Regions from separate parts of the Mesorhizobium sp. BR1-1-15 genome, predicted to be linked through region 1. Evidence: riboswitches for the same ligand, from Rfam matches in the RefSeq annotation. Region 1 holds a riboswitch; the other holds the start of a gene.
The links. A riboswitch is a leader RNA that binds a small molecule or an ion and turns the genes downstream of it on or off. The one in region 1 is predicted to bind thiamine pyrophosphate.

Region 2: another riboswitch for thiamine pyrophosphate. It lies ahead of LB541_RS20395 (Ykof family thiamine-binding protein); the one in region 1 lies ahead of thiB (thiamine ABC transporter substrate binding subunit).

The regions. Positions count from the first base shown of each region.
Region 1 covers NZ_JAIUIF010000003.1:31,467-39,107, forward strand. Annotated here, with positions in the region: gene LB541_RS06295 (M48 family metalloprotease) at 1-1,261, opposite strand, end outside; gene thiQ (thiamine ABC transporter ATP-binding protein) at 1,519-2,301, opposite strand; gene thiP (thiamine/thiamine pyrophosphate ABC transporter permease) at 2,301-3,914, opposite strand; gene thiB (thiamine ABC transporter substrate binding subunit) at 4,152-5,150, opposite strand; TPP riboswitch at 5,193-5,307, opposite strand; gene LB541_RS06315 (thiamine diphosphokinase) at 5,396-6,040, shown strand; gene LB541_RS06320 (ABC-F family ATP-binding cassette domain-containing protein) at 6,042-7,641, shown strand, end outside.
Region 2 covers NZ_JAIUIF010000012.1:110,930-118,570, forward strand. Annotated here, with positions in the region: gene LB541_RS20375 (hypothetical protein) at 1-48, shown strand, start outside; gene LB541_RS20380 (hypothetical protein) at 149-460, shown strand; gene msrA (peptide-methionine (S)-S-oxide reductase MsrA) at 645-1,163, shown strand; gene LB541_RS20390 (hypothetical protein) at 1,303-1,620, opposite strand; TPP riboswitch at 1,838-1,951, shown strand; gene LB541_RS20395 (Ykof family thiamine-binding protein) at 1,942-2,550, shown strand; gene LB541_RS20400 (ABC transporter permease) at 2,649-3,404, shown strand; gene LB541_RS20405 (ABC transporter ATP-binding protein) at 3,401-4,168, shown strand; gene LB541_RS20410 (ABC transporter substrate-binding protein) at 4,161-5,183, shown strand; gene LB541_RS20415 (tetratricopeptide repeat protein) at 5,351-7,641, opposite strand, start outside.

The DNA of each region.
Region 1 (7,641 bases):
TGCGGAACGAGCCGCTGACGGAACGCGCCACGGTGTCGAGCGACGTGCTGGCGGATGGTGCCGCCGTCAGCAGCCGGTAGACCTGGCCGCCGGCGCGGATTACCGCGATATCGAACTGCCAGCCTTCGGCGCCTGCATGCGCCGTCGCCGCCTCGTTGCCGTTGATCGTTTCCTGCCTGACGCTCGCGTCGTCGAGACCGGCCACCCAGCCGCTCCTGATATAATCGGTCAGCGCACGGTTCTTGTCGATCGACACGCCGTCGAAGCGGATCGCAATGTCGCCCGGCCCGGTCGCCGTCACGGCGGCGGCCGAATTGTCGATGATGAAGCCCTCCGGCACCGAGAAGGACACGCCCAGGCCCGGATGCAGAAAGGTCTCGCCGCGCACATACCCTTCTTCCGGCGTGTCGCCGTAGAGCAGGCCGTCTATCCCGGCGAGGAAGGCGTCGCGATCGCGGGTGCCGACGCCCGGCGGGCCGAACTGGCGGGCATGGCGTTGCGCAAGGTCGATACGCTGCGGCGTATTGGGATGCGTTGCCAGGAAATCGAGGCTGGCGTCGGTGGCGCCGCTGATCGAGCGGAAATCGGTGTAGGCCGACATGGACTGCAAGAAGCGGCCGGCGGCGTAAGGATCGTAGCCGGCTTCGCCGATCGACTTGATGCCGATCGCGTCGGCTTCCAGTTCCTGGTTGCGCGAAAACTGCGCCAGTCTCAGCTTGCCGCGGATCAGCGCCGCCTTGGCGGTCGGGCTGTCGCCGAGCACGTCGGAAACAACCTTGGTGGCGAGCCCCTCCTCGGCCTCGAGCTGCTGGCGCTGCAGGCCGTGGTTGGCGGTGACGTGGCCCATCTCATGCGCGATGACGGCGGCGAGCTCGGCCGAATCATTGGCCAGGGCCAGCAGGCCGCGCGTGACGTAGAGGTAGCCGCCCGGCAGTGCGAAGGCATTGACGTTGGGCGAATTGAGGATGGTGATACGATAGGTCTGGGTCGGGTTGGCCGACACCACCGTCAGGCTGCCTACGACCTTGGCGACCATGCGCTCGAGCTTGGGATCGGAGTATTCGCCGCCATAGGTCGCCAGGATGCGTGGATGCTGCGCCTTGGCCAGTTCGGCCAATTTGTTATTGGCCGCGACATTGTCGACCGTGATCGGTTTGTCGGAAGGCTGGAAGCCGGATTCCTGGACTTCCGGAGGTGTGAACATCTGGCAGCTTGCCAGGGCCACGACAAAGCCGGCCAGCGCCAGAAAGCGCGCCAGCATTTTCCCTCTTGGTCTTTCCGTGCCGGTCGGCAGAACGGCTTCCTTTCGGGTCTGGCGCATGCCCGCGAAAATCGGGGCGATCCTCGCAAGGGCTCATGCGCAAATCAAAGCATTACAGCATCCACGCCATACCAACGCGCGGCGGATGCCGCAGGCAAATCACGGCCTGCACCGGACCGGTACAGGGCGGACCTAGCCACACTACCTCTGTCAAGGCAAGCAATCGCCCCGTCGCCAGGAGCCGGTTTGAGCGTAAATTATGTCCGCTTCCGGGCAATATCTCGTGATCCAGCCTCCCAGGCGCTTGTGCCAACATAGCGCCGGAAAACTTCAGGACCAGCCCCGGCAAAGAAATCATCCGCCTTGCCCTTGGCGGCAACCATGCCGTTGTCGAGGAACACCACCTCCTCACAAATACGGCGTGCGTCCTGTGGCTGGTGCGTAACGAACAGCAGCGTCATGCCCCGCTCGGCATGCACGTCGGCGACAAGATCGAGCATGTCGTCGCGCAAGGCCGGTCCGAGTGAAGCGAAAGGCTCGTCCAGAAGAAGCACCGGGCGGTTGCGAACCAGCACGCGCGCCAATGCGACACGCTGGCGTTCGCCTCCCGAAAGTTCGCGCGGCAGGCGTCTTTCCTTGCCCGCGAGGCCGGTGCGCGCGATCGCCTCCGCGATGTCAGCGCCGTCGGCCTCGGTCAGCCGCAGCGAGGGCGAGCGGCCGAGCCCGACATTCTCTTCGACCGAAAGATGGGCAAAAAGATTGTTTTCCTGGAACACCATCGACACGGGCCGCGCCGAAGGCGGCGCCGCGCCGACATCGGCGCCGCCGATCAGCACGCGGCCAGCCTGCGGCGTCTCGAAGCCCGCCACCAGATTGAGCAGCGTCGACTTGCCCGAGCCGCTCGGCCCCATGATGGCGGTAATTTTCGACGCGGCGAAATCGACATCGAAAACGAGCGGCGCGTCGCCGTAGCTGAACGAGACCGTGTCCAGCCGCACCTCGGCTCCCCTTGTCGCACCATTGGTGGCGCCCGCAGCCATCAGTCTCGTTCTCCCCTTCCCAGCCCGCTCGCCGCCACCACAAGCGCAAGGCAGACCAGACCGAGCAGCAGCGCCAGGCCGGCGGCGTCCTCGGTACGGTAGCTGCCCATGCGCGCCAGGAGAAGGTAGGGCAAGGTCTGCACGGAATCACTGCCGAACAATGCGATGACGCCGAGATCGCCAAGCGACAGCGCCATGGCAAACGCGAAGGCGGTGGCCAGCGGCCGTCGCAGCGAGGGCCAGTCGACCAGCCGCAACCGGGCCCAGCCCGCTATTCCCAGAAGCGCGCAGAGCCGCTCATGGCGCTCGCTCGCCGCATCATAGGCGGGGCGGATGGCACGGATGGCGAAAGGCATCGCCATGACTGCATTGACAGTGACGACCATGACCGGGGCTATGGCAAAGACATCGCCGACATGGCGCAGCAGAAGGAACCAGCCGGCGCCGATGACGATGGGCGGCACGACCAGGACGAAGCCGGCACCGGTGTCGGTGGCGTGTTCGAGCACGGTCCGCGGACCGGAGCGGCGCTTCAGGGCCAGCACGCGGCGCGCCATGGTGAGCGAAAGCGACAGCGCAACCGACAGCAGCGCCGACAGGAAAGCCAGCACGGCGCTGGTCAGCGTCGCCTGCCGCACCGCCGCTTCGCCGGCGAGACGACCGAGGTCGGCGCCGAGGCCTGACATCACCGTCGCCGTCATCGGCCCGGCGACGAACAAAAGGGCCAGCACGACGAGCGCGGCATTCAGCGCGGTCTCGGTCCTGCCGGCCGAGACGTAGCGGCGCGGCGCCACCGGCAGATTGGCGTCACCGGTGGTGTTGGCGCCGAGCCGCGTCAACGCCAGCACCACGACAAAGGTCAGCGCGATCTGCAGCAGCGTCAGCGCCACCGCCCGCGCGGGATCGAAATCGAAACGCAGCGCCTGGTAGATGCCGACCTCCAGCGTCGTCGCGCCGGGGCCACCGCCCAGCGTCAACACGATCGTGAAGGATGTGATGCAGAGCATGAACACCAGGCCGGCGACGCCCGGCAGAGCGGCGCGCAGTGTCGGCCACTCGATCAGCCGGAAAGCCGGTGCGGCACCCATGCCGAGCTGGCTCGCCAGCCGCCATTGGTCGGCTTGGATGGTTTGCAGCGCTTCGAGGAACAGCCGCGTGGCCAGCGGCAGGTTGAAGAAGACATGAGCAACGAGGATGCCGGAGAGGCCATAGATGCCCGGCCAATTGTAACCGCCGACGGCACCAAGAAAGCCGGCGAAATAGCCGGCGCGGCCATAGAGCGCCAGGATGCCGAGCGCCGCCACGATCGCCGGCAGCGCCAACGGCAGGGCGAAGAGCTGGAGGATGAAGCCGCGGCCGGGAAAGTGCGGATGCCGCGACAGCGCGCGAGCCACGAACAGGGCCGGCGCCACCGACAGCAGCGTCGAAAGCGCCGCCTGCCACAACGTAAAGCGCACGACGCGCAGGAGATAAGCATCGAAGGCTGCCCAGGCTCCGGAGAAATCGTTCGCGCCTTCGAAAAGAAGACCCGCAAACGCGCCGCCGATCAGCAGCGCGATCGCCGCAAGCGCGAGGATGCCGGCGGAGATGCGGGGGTCAGACGCGCGCTGCACGCTGCGCCACCCAAAGGACCTTTAGCGAGCGTCGCGTTCCTTCGCGCCCCCCTCTGTCCTGCCGGACATCTCCCCCACTTGGGGGGAGATTGGCTGCTTCAGCGCTCCACCCTCTCCTGTGACGTCGCCAATTGGCGAAAGCCGTCGTGACGGCCAATCTCCCCCCTTGTGGGGGAGATGTCCGGCAGGACAGAGGGGGGCGCCGTAGAGCACTCATCATTCGATCATACGACCAAACTACTTGCTCATCACCGCCAGCCATTCATCCACCCATGCCTTGCGGTTGGCCGCGACCTCCTCGGGGCTGAACAGCAAGGTCTTGGTCGGTTTGACCAGTCTGTCGAAGGCGGGATTGAGCGGCTTGTCCGTCTTGCCGGCCGGGAACATCCAGTTGGTCTCGGGGATGGCATCCTGGAATTTCGGCCCCGTCATGAAGGCAATGAACTTTTCCGCCAGCGGATTTTTGGCTCCCGTCGTGGTGATGCCGGCGACCTCGATCTGCAGATATTCGCCCTCCTCGAAGGAAGCGGCCTGGTAGCGCTCGGTGTTCTCGGCAACCATGTGGTAGGCGGGCGAGGTCGTGTAGGACAACACCATCGGCACCTCGCCCTTGGTGAACAGGCCGTAGGCCTCGCTCCAGCCCGGCGTCACGGTCAAGACCTTTGCCTTGAGCTTGGCCCAGGCCTCCGGCGCCTTGTCGCCATAGACCGACTTCACCCACAACAGCAGGCCGAGGCCCGGCGTCGATGTGCGCGGATCCTGGATGACGATCTTGTCGTCGGCACTGCCCTCGACCAATTCCTTCAGGCTCTTGGGCGGCGTCTTCAGCTTCTGCGTGTCATAGACGACGGCGAAATAGCCATAGTCGTACGGGACAAAGATGTCGTCGTTCCAGCCGCCCGGCACATTGAGCCCGGTCACGGCGCCATGCGGCGCAAACAGGCCAGTGGCCTTGGCATCGGCGGTGAGATTGGTGTCGAGGCCAAGCACGATGTCGGCCTTAGTCGCGGCCCCTTCCAGCTTGACGCGGTTGAGCAGCGCGACGCCGTCGGCAACCGAGACGAAGTCGACATCGCAGCCGCATTCGGCCTCGAATTCCTTCTTCACCACCGGGCCGGGGCCCCAGTCGGCGGTAAAGCTCTCATAAGTGTAGACGGTGAGCTTGTCCTTGGCTAAGGCCGGCCCGGACAGAACCACGACCATTGCAGAGACAAGGGCGTATAAAAGCGTGCGCATCGGCGCCTCCTTCGTTCGGGTTAAAGGAATTGAGGCGTCGGACTGTCCGAAACGTCTAATCCCTCCGCCGGTACAAACCGGATCAGGTTCAGCGGGTTGGCGAGACTGCCTCTCAGCCGGTCCGCGAATATCGCGTCCGGCACCCCGTTAGAGCGCCTCGACACATAGGCCCGGCCGGTGAACCGCGCAAGTGGCTGTTTGCCGGCCTTCCGTTTCCGCTGTCGGGCTGGTAAGGGCCACACGATATGAGCACATTCACCATCCTGCTTGGCGGCGACCTCATCCGCACGCCACGGCTCGACCGTCAGGTCGAGGGGACCCGCGTCATCGCCGCCGATGCCGGCATCGGCCATGCGAGGACGCTCGGCCTTGTGCCGGAACTGTGGGTCGGCGATTTCGATTCCGTGCCCGCCGGCCTGCCGGATGAGTTGGCCGCCGTGCCGCGCCGAACCTTCCCGGCAGAGAAGGACGCCACCGATGGCGAACTCGCGATATCGGCCGCCCTGGAGCGCGGCGCGACCAGCCTCGTGCTTGCCGGCGCCTTCGGCGGCAAACGCGCCGACCATGCCTTCCTGCACATGGCGCTCGCCCTGCGGCTGGCCGGGGCCGGGACAAAGGTGCTGTTGACCAGCGGCGCGCAGGAAGGCGTGCCCCTGGCGCACGGCACGGTCCACTTCGACTATACAGACGGCACCCTGTTCTCGATCCTGGGTTTTTCCGAGCTTGCCGGGCTGACCGTCGCCGGCGCGAAATGGCCGCTTGACCGCGTCAAGGTCGCGTTCGGCTCATCGCTGACCATCTCTAATGAGGTCAAGGGCAGGCTCGAGATCGCGCTGGGAGCGGGGCGCGCGCTGCTGCTCGCCCATCCCTATCCCTTGCCAGAAAGCTGACATGGCGCCGCCTCTTCTCAATCTCGACGGAATAAAACTGACGTTCGGCGGCACGCCCCTGCTCGACGGCGCCGACTTGGCTGCGTCGGCAGGCGACAAGATCGCGCTGGTCGGCCGCAACGGGTCCGGCAAGTCGACGCTGCTCAAGATCGCCGCCGGCCTGATCGAGCCGCAGGACGGCGAGGTGTTCCGCCAGCCATCGGCGACCGTCCGCTATCTGCCGCAAATGCCCGACATGGACGGCTTCGCAACCGTGCGCGCCTATGTCGAGGCCGGGCTCGGTCCCGCCGACGATCCTTATCGCGCCAGCTACCTGATGGAGCACCTCGGCCTCTCGGGCGAGGAGCAGCCGGGCGACCTCTCCGGCGGCGAGGCCAGGCGCGCCGCCCTTGCCCGCGTCATGGCGCCCGAGCCTGATATCCTGCTGCTCGATGAGCCGACCAACCACCTCGATCTCTCGGTGATCGAATGGCTGGAAGAGGAACTCGTCCGCACCTCCTCGGCCCTCATCGTCATCTCGCACGACCGCCGTTTCCTTGAGCGCGTCTCGCGCGCCACCGTGTGGCTCGACCGGGGCCAGACGCGCCGGCTGGATAAGGGCTTCGGCCATTTCGAGGAATGGCGCGACCAGGTGCTTGAGGAAGAAGAGCGCGAACAGCACAAGCTCGGCCGCCAGATCGTGCGCGAGGAACACTGGCTGCGTTATGGCGTGACGGCGCGGCGCAAGCGCAACATGCGCCGCCTGGGCGAATTGCAGACCATGCGCCAGCGTTTTCGCGGCCATCGCGGCGCCGAAGGCACCGCGACCATGGTGGCCAGCGACGCCGCCGAATCCGGCAAGCTGGTGATCGAGGCCAGGAACATCGAGAAGAGCTTTGGCGACCTCACCGTGGTCAAGGGGTTCTCGACCCGCATCCAGCGCGGCGACCGCATCGGCCTCGTCGGGCCGAACGGCGCCGGCAAGACGACGCTTCTGAAGATGCTGACCGGAGAATTGCAGCCGGATGCCGGTTCGGTGCGGCTCGGCACCAATCTGGAGATCGCCACGCTCGACCAGAAGCGCGAGGCGGTCGATCCGCAGGAAACGCTGGCGCAATATCTCACCGACGGGCGCGGCGAGAACCTTGTCATCAATGGCGAGCAGCGCCACGTCGTCTCCTACATGAAGGACTTCCTGTTCAAGCCGGAGCAGGCACGCACGCCGGTGCGCGAGCTGTCGGGCGGCGAGCGGGCACGGCTGATCCTTGCGCGCGTGCTGGCCCGGCCGGCGAACTTGCTGGTGCTCGATGAGCCGACCAACGATCTCGACATGGAAACGCTGGAGTTGCTGCAGGAACTGGTCGCCGGCTTTGCCGGTACGGTCATCCTGGTCAGCCACGACCGCGATTTCCTCGACCGCACCGTGACCAGCGTGATCGCGCCGGACGGCGGCGGCCGCTGGGTCGAATATGCCGGCGGCTATTCCGACATGCTGGCGCAGCGCGGCGGCACCAGGCTCGACGACCGCAAGGCGCGGGCGAAGGCGGATGCAAGCGAGGCGCCGACGGCGAAGGCGGACAGCCCCACCGCCAAAGCCCCGGCAAAAAAACTCTCGTTCAAGC
Region 2 (7,641 bases), on a different contig from region 1:
CTGGCGCACAACCGCAAGGGCGAGAAACTGTGCGGGTGGAAGCCATGACGATCGTGTTGCCGCTCGATTCGGGCCCTGCTGCTCGGGGACCGCTCATCTTCGGTGCCGGATCGGTCATTCTGTTTCCTGATCGCGAGACAATGAAATGATGCATGATCTTTTCGACCTGCTCGGTATCAAGGTGCCGGTGGTGGTCGCCGGCCTTTCCGGCGGCATATTGCGCGCGCTGTCGCGCCACCGCTACAAACCGCGCGAGATGGTGGCCTCGCCGATCTGCGGCGCGCTAGCCGCCGCCTATCTGACGCTGCCCGTGGTCCAGTATTCCCGCGCCATGGGCCTGCCGATGGCCAATGACGACACCACGACCCTGGCGGCCGCATTCCTCATCGGCGTCTGCGCGATGTGGATATCGGATATCGTATTCGAGGTCGTGGTGCGCAGGTTCAGGCCTGGGGAGTGACGCCGCGCGTCCGTGGTGATCGGCAGCAGGACGCGCCCGTCGACTGGACGAAGCCGACGACAATGCCCATCTATGGGAAATCCTGGAGCGGCTGTCATAGCGCCGGGCCTCCAGTTTTATCGTGCGCAATTCCGGACGGAAACGGCTACAACCTTTCCCCGGAGTTGCTTTGGGGAGATTTGATATGGCGACTTCAAGCGAACGCGCGGTGCTTGCCGGCGGCTGTTTCTGGGGCATGCAGGATCTGATCCGACGCATCCCGGGCGTCCTGTCCACGCGCGTCGGCTACAGCGGCGGCGACGTGCCTGATGCCACCTACCGAAACCATGGCACCCATGCCGAAGCCATCGAGATCAATTTCGATCCCGCCAGGGTGAGCTACCGTACGCTGCTGGAGTTCTTCTTCCAGATTCATGATCCGACGACACGCAACCGCCAGGGCAACGATGTGGGGATGAGCTACCGTTCGGCGATCTACTACACCACCGATGAGCAGAAGCGCGTCGCCGAAGACACTATCGCCGACGTCGACGCCTCGGGCCTGTGGCCCGGCAAGGTGGTCACCGAGGTGGCTCCGGCCGGCGCGTTCTGGGAAGCCGAACCCGAGCATCAGGACTATCTGCAGAAATACCCGAACGGCTACACCTGTCATTTCGTCAGGCCGGGCTGGAAGCTGCCGGTTCGCGAAAAGGCTGTTTCGTAGACGGCGCCCGAACCGAGACGAAGGCCGATGGCGGTTTACGTCTCAGGCGCCTGCCTGTTCGGCGAGGGTGAAACATAAAGAGACGGAAACGCCACGGAACAGACGCCCCGTGGCGTTCTCCAGCAGTTTCGGCGAATGGCTACTTGCCGCAATGCTTGTCATTGACGGTCGGCGAAGCCGTGCCCGGAGCGGTGTGGCTGGCATCCGGCTGAGCACCTTGTGGGCTGGCCGGACAGTTCCGGTCCGCGTTCGAATTCATGCCGTCGGGCATGACGGTCGTGCTGCCGGTCGTGCCAGGATCCACCGTGTTCGGCGATGCCGGCGTGTTCGGGTCGACCGTGACCGACTGGCCGCTGCCGGGCCCATTATTGGCGCCGTTTCCGCCAGCACTTTGCGCCATCGCCGAAGTCGCGAGACCAATGGTAAGAGCCGAAGCTGCGAGGATTTTCATGAGCATGGTTTGTCTCCATTTCTGTGAAGTCTTCGCTCGTTTCCACGAAGTTCGTCGCGTTTGCGACTATAGGGACAACCACTCGTCGTGGCTAAGGTTCCGGACAAATTTCCCTCAAGACCGGGCCCGACGGAACCGCCCATAATCAGGCCTGGCGCAATGCATTTCCGGCGATGGTCCTGAAAAAACAGCTTTCATAGCCGCCCGATTGGTGCTTTAACGCGTCCATCCACAGGGGTGCTCCGTACGGTCGGGGCTGAGACGGGGGCGGCAAGCCCACAGACCCTAGAAGCTGATCTGGGTAATACCAGCGGAGCGAGGCGGGCGATGTTTTCAGGCGCACAGATTTCCCTATATCCCATGTCCAGCGATTTTGTCGGCGTCATCCTTGGCGCGCTCGGGGCACTGGACCCTTATCGTGATCGACTGCGGATCGAGACCGACGATATCTCGACCTTGCTGGTCGGACCGCCCGAGGTGCTGTTTCCTGCCATGCGCGACCTGTTCGTGGCGGCAGCGCGCAGCGGCAAGCATTGCGTGCTTTCGGCCGCCATCTCGCGCGGCTGCCCGGGCGAGCCGGACGATCCGATCTGCCGCTCCGACGCGTTTGGCGGACCTGCCGGGCCGCTCGGCCCGCGCAAGGAAGCCGCTATCGCCGCCGTGCGCGGCGTGGCCGCCACCGGCCAGCCGGCGGCGGCGCAGTTCTCGCTTTATGTCATGGGCACCGACGACCACATGGACGAGATCTATGGCTGCATCGACTTCCTGAAGCAGTCGGGCGTATATGAGCGCTCCAAGCATTTCTGCACAAAGTTGCGCGGCGACGCAGGCGCCATTTTTACCGCACTCAACGAGGCCTTTTGCCGCTTCGGGCCGGGTGCCGGCCACGTAACGCTCGACGTCACCGTCTCGGCCAACAGCCCCACCGCCGTCTGACGGCGCGCCCCGCGCCATCCGCTCCGGGTACCTGCGTGTCCTCCCCGTCCGCCCCTTCGCGTCCGATCGTGGACCTCATCGCCAGAACCGCTCCGGCGATGCTTTCGGTGGGGCTGCTGCTAGCCGCGTGGGAACTCTATGCGCGCTTTGGTGGCATCAAGCCGACAATCCTCCCGGCGCCATCGCGCGTCTTCGCTCAGGCAATGCTCAACCGGCACGCGCTGGCCGATAACGCCGTGCCAACCCTCCGTGCCACGCTCGCCGGCTTTGCCTGTTCGCTCGGCGCTGCCTTTGCGCTGTCGATATTGATCGACTTCTTCCAGCCATTGCGGCGCGCCCTTTTTCCGGTCTTCGTGGTCAGCCAGACCTTGCCGCTGGTGGCGATTGCACCGCTGGTGGTGCTGTGGTTCGGCTTTGGGCTGATGCCCAAGATCATGCTGGTGGCGCTGGTCACCTTCTTTCCGATGTTGGTGGCTTTGGCCGAAGGCTATGAGGCGACAGAGGCTGAGATCGGCCAAATGCTGCGCGCCATGGGAGCAGGGCGCTGGCGTGTCTTCATCCTGGCGCGGCTGCCCTCGGCGCTGCCCTACTTCTTCGCCGGTGTCAGGATCTCGATCACCTATGCCGTCGTTGGCGCCATCTTCGCCGAATATGCGGGCGCGGCGAAGGGCCTCGGCATCTACATGCTCAACGCCAAGAACAACTTCCGCCCGGACCTGGTGCTGGCCGCCGTCGCCGTCAGCGCCGTGCTGACGCTCGTCCTGTTCGGGCTGACGATGCTGGTCCAGCGCCTTGCCATGCCATGGGAACGGACCGCCGGCGGGCGGGCCGCAGGAAAGGGGCCGTGGCGATGAACCGGCTCGAACTGCGACATGTGCGCAAGGCCTTCGAAGGACTCGACGTGCTTGCCGACATTTCGCTCAGCGTCGGCGCCGGCGAATTCGTCTCCATTCTGGGCCCCTCCGGCGCCGGCAAGTCGACGCTGTTCCAGCTTCTGACCGGCGCGCTTCACGGCGAGGGCGAGATATTCTTCGACGGCAAGCCGCTCGATGACCACGGCCGGCATTTCGCTTTCATGCCGCAGCGCGACGCGTTGATGCCTTGGCGGCGCATTCTCGACAACGCCACGCTCGGGCTTGAGGTGCAAGGTGTCAGGCGCAAGGCTGCCCGCGCTCGCGTTGCTCCGCTGTTCGAGGAATTCGGGCTTGCCGGTTTCGAACGGCATTTTCCGGCGCAGCTTTCCGGCGGCATGCGCCAGCGAGCGGCCTTGCTGCGCACCGTGGTGCAGGAACGCGATATGCTGCTGCTCGACGAGCCATTCGGCGCACTCGATGCCCTGACCCGCGCCGCCATGCAACGCTGGTTGGAACAGATGCGGCGGCGCCACTGCTGGACGGCGCTGCTGATCACCCACGACGTGCGCGAAGCTGTGTTCCTGTCCGACCGCATCTATGTGCTTTCGGCGCGGCCGGCGCGCGTCGTCGCTGAGATCACCGTGCCGCTGCCGCGTCCACGCGAACTGGCCGGCGGCGCTGCACGGCAGGCCGGCACCCTCGAAGCCGAGATCCTCGACATCCTCCTCAACCCGAGCCACCAGAAGGACACGGACCATGACTGACCTGACGCGCCGGCAAGCCTTGCTGCTCACTGCCGCTGCCGGCCTTCCCCTTGTAGCCCGGCCAGGCCGATCTCTTGCCCAGGCGGCCGCCCGGAAAGTAACGGTGGCGCTGGACTGGACGGTCAACACCAACCATATCGGCCTGTTCGTCGCTCGCGACAAAGGGTTTTACAGCGAGGCCGGCCTCGAGGTCGACATCCTGCCCTACAGCGATACCGGTGCAGGCACGCTGATTGCCAACCGCGTTGCCGATTTCGGCATCAACGGCTCCATCGGCCTCTTCACCCAGAAAACCGCCGGCGCCGATCTCAAGGCGGTCTATGCCGTGGTGCAGTCCGAAACCGGACGGCTGGTGTTCAATGCAGCGCGTGACGAGATCAGAACCCCCAGGGATCTTGACGGCCTGACCTATGGCGGTTTCGGCAGTGCCTGGGAAAACGCGCTGATCTCGACCATCATCCGTCACGACGGCGGCAAGGGGGCTTTCGAAACGGTGACGCTCGGCACGTCCGCCTATGAGGCGCTGGCCAACGGTTCGATCGACTTCACGTTGGAGGTCTCGACCTGGGAAGGCGTCGAGGCAGAACTGAAAGGCATCAAACAGCGAAGCTTCGTCTATGCCGACTACGGCGTCCCCGACGAGCACACCACGCTGATCTCCTCTAGCGATGCGTATCTGCGTGCAAATCCGGAATTGGCGTCGGGCTTCATACGGGCAACGCGGCGCGGCTACCAGTTCACCGTCGATCATCCCGAAGAAGCGGCCACACTGCTGATCGCCGCCAACAAGGGTGCCCTGACCAATCCGGCATTGATCCACGCCTCGCTGAAGACGCTGATCGACGGGCACTATCTGCGCCGGCAAAACGGCGCCATAGGCAGCATGGACCCGGCCAAGATGGAAGCGATCGGTTCCTATCTCTTCGCCGCCGGCATCCTCCGGAACGGGGACGGCGAGCCCGTTGCCCGGCAACCGGATTTTGGCAACTATTTCAGTAACTTCTATCTGGGGTAGGGATCAAACCGCATCGGGCGCCAGCGCTGCTCAAGCTGATTGCCTTTCGTCAGTCTCGTCAGAGCTGCGCCCAAGGCAAACCTTTAAGGCAATAAAGCACAGAGCGGCGACTGCCATTACGCCCAAACCACTCCAACGCAAAATCCGCGCCCTCCCGAAAAGCCCGTCTAATCTACCCCAAGGCTCAGTGCCTTCTTGCGATCGGCCTGAGCACGCTTGCGGTTGCCCTTGGCTTCCCACGCCCGGCTCCGCGCCTCGTAGGCGGTTGCGAAATCCGGCTTAAGCCTTATCGCCTGGCTGAAATCCGCGATGGCCCCTTCACAGTCCGCTCTGCTGGTTCGGATCACGCCTCGACCGAAATAGCCAAAGGGGTTCTTGTGATCGAGGCTGATGGCCTTTTCGAAATCGTGCAGCGCGGCGACGTCCTCGTGCCCTCCCATCCATAGGAGGCCTCGATCGGCATAGACCCTTGCGTCCGCGGGGTTGAGATTGATGGCCTTTTCGAAGTCGGCAAACGCCCCGTCGTAGTTTTCCTGGAAACTGAGGTTCTGGCCGCGACTGTAGTAGGTCTCGGCTATATTCGGATTGATCGCGATCGCCTGCGTGTAATCGGCAACAGCATGAGCATAATCGTTCTTGGCCTCCCAAGCCATGGCCCGGGCCAGATAGGCGTCATGAAATGCCGGGACCAGTGCGATCGCCTTGCCATACAGGGCTATGGCGCCGTCATAGTCATTTTTCTCATGCAGCCTCCGACCCTTGGCGAAAAGCGCCTTGGCGGCCGAATCAGTATCGCTCGGTGCGGCCGAACCGGCGGCTGAACTGGCGGTGGCCGCCGCCGAGCTGACGGCGCCGAGCGTGGCGGCCGCCATATCGCCCTGTCCCTTCGCAGCCACAGCCGCCTTGCGGGCGACCGCGTAATCGCGATTGTCGGGATCGAGCTTGATCGCCTGGCCGAAGTCGGCGATTGCCTCGTCATAGTCCTTCCTGTCAGCACGCGCCATGCCGCGCCCATAATAGCTGGCGTCGTCTTTCGGATCGATCTCGATGGCTACCGAATAGGCGGCAATCGCGCGCCCCGCGTCGCCCTTGGCGTGCCAGGCCATGCCCATGCAGAAGTAGGCGTCGCGCGCTTTTGGATCGAGTGTTGAAGCCCGGCTGCAATCGGCAAGAGCGCCTTCGGCATCGCCTGACGTGATCTTGGCGAGGCCCCGGCGAGAATGAGCCGCAGCAAAATTGGGGGCGAGCTGGATGACCGTGTCGTAATCGGCGATCGCTTGCTCGTAAACGCGTTTGGCGGCCTGGGCCTTGCCGCGGCCGTAATAGGCGAACCGGTTGTTCGGATCGAGCGCAATCGCTTTGTTGTAGGCGCCGATCGCCTGATCGTACTTGCCCATGTCCAGGAAGGCATCGCCGCCAAGGATCGCTTCGAGGGCGCGCGGATCGGTCGCCTCCAGAACCCTTGCGGCCAGCGTGTCTTGGGTGGCAGTGATATCCGGAACGACGGCTCGCTGCTTTTGCTGTTGGGTGTCCGGCAACGGTGCCGGCTTGCTTTGGTCGGCGGCAAGCTGAGCGCCGCAGCTTCCTGCCCGCGTCGGATCAAGCTCGATGGCGCGCAGGCAATCCGCCGCCGCTCCGGCGCTGTCTCCCTTGAGTGTCCTTGCGCGGCTGCGCCCGAGATAGGCGTCCGCATTGTCGGGATCGAGGCTGATCGCCTTGTCAAAATCGAGAAGCGCGCCCTCGAGGCCATACTTCGACAGCCGCATCCCCGCACGCTCGATCAAGGTCTTTGCGGCTGCGCGATTGCTGGTCGTATCCTTGGCGGCGGATAAGTCCTCGCCGGGCGCCTGTTCAGCATCGTCATCGGTGACAGTGGGATCGAACTCACTCTCGGCGGCGCGGGCGATACCGCGTTTGACATTGGCCAATATGTTGTTGGGATCGATACGGACCGCCTCGTCATACTCGGCCAGGGCCTGTTTCGGGTCGCCCATCCTGTCCCAGGCGATGCCCAGGCCCGCATGCGCCTTGCCATTCTGAGGGTCCGCCTCGATCGCCTGTTGAAAATCGATGATGGCCGCGTCGATCTTGCCCTTGTGCAGGAAGGCGAGGCCACGGTTGCTGTAGGCATCGCTGGAGGACGGCTCCAGGCTGATGGCGATGTTGAAGTCCGCGATCGCACGGTCGTCGTCTCCATTGCTGAACCAGTCGGCGCCGCGGTTGAGATACGCGGAAGCGTCGTTCGGATCGAGCGCGATCGCCTCGCTGTAGTCGGCGATCGATCGGTCGTATTGCTTCTGGTCGCCGAGAGCGACGCCCCTTTGGAAATAGGCTGTGGCGCGGCTGCGCGCTGGCTCTGCGGCGTCCTCCGCAATCGCGGAGCAGGCAACAATGCGCTTGTCCGACTCGATGTCCTCGCCGAAGCAGGTTGCATAATCCTTCTCGGCTGCGAGCGCAG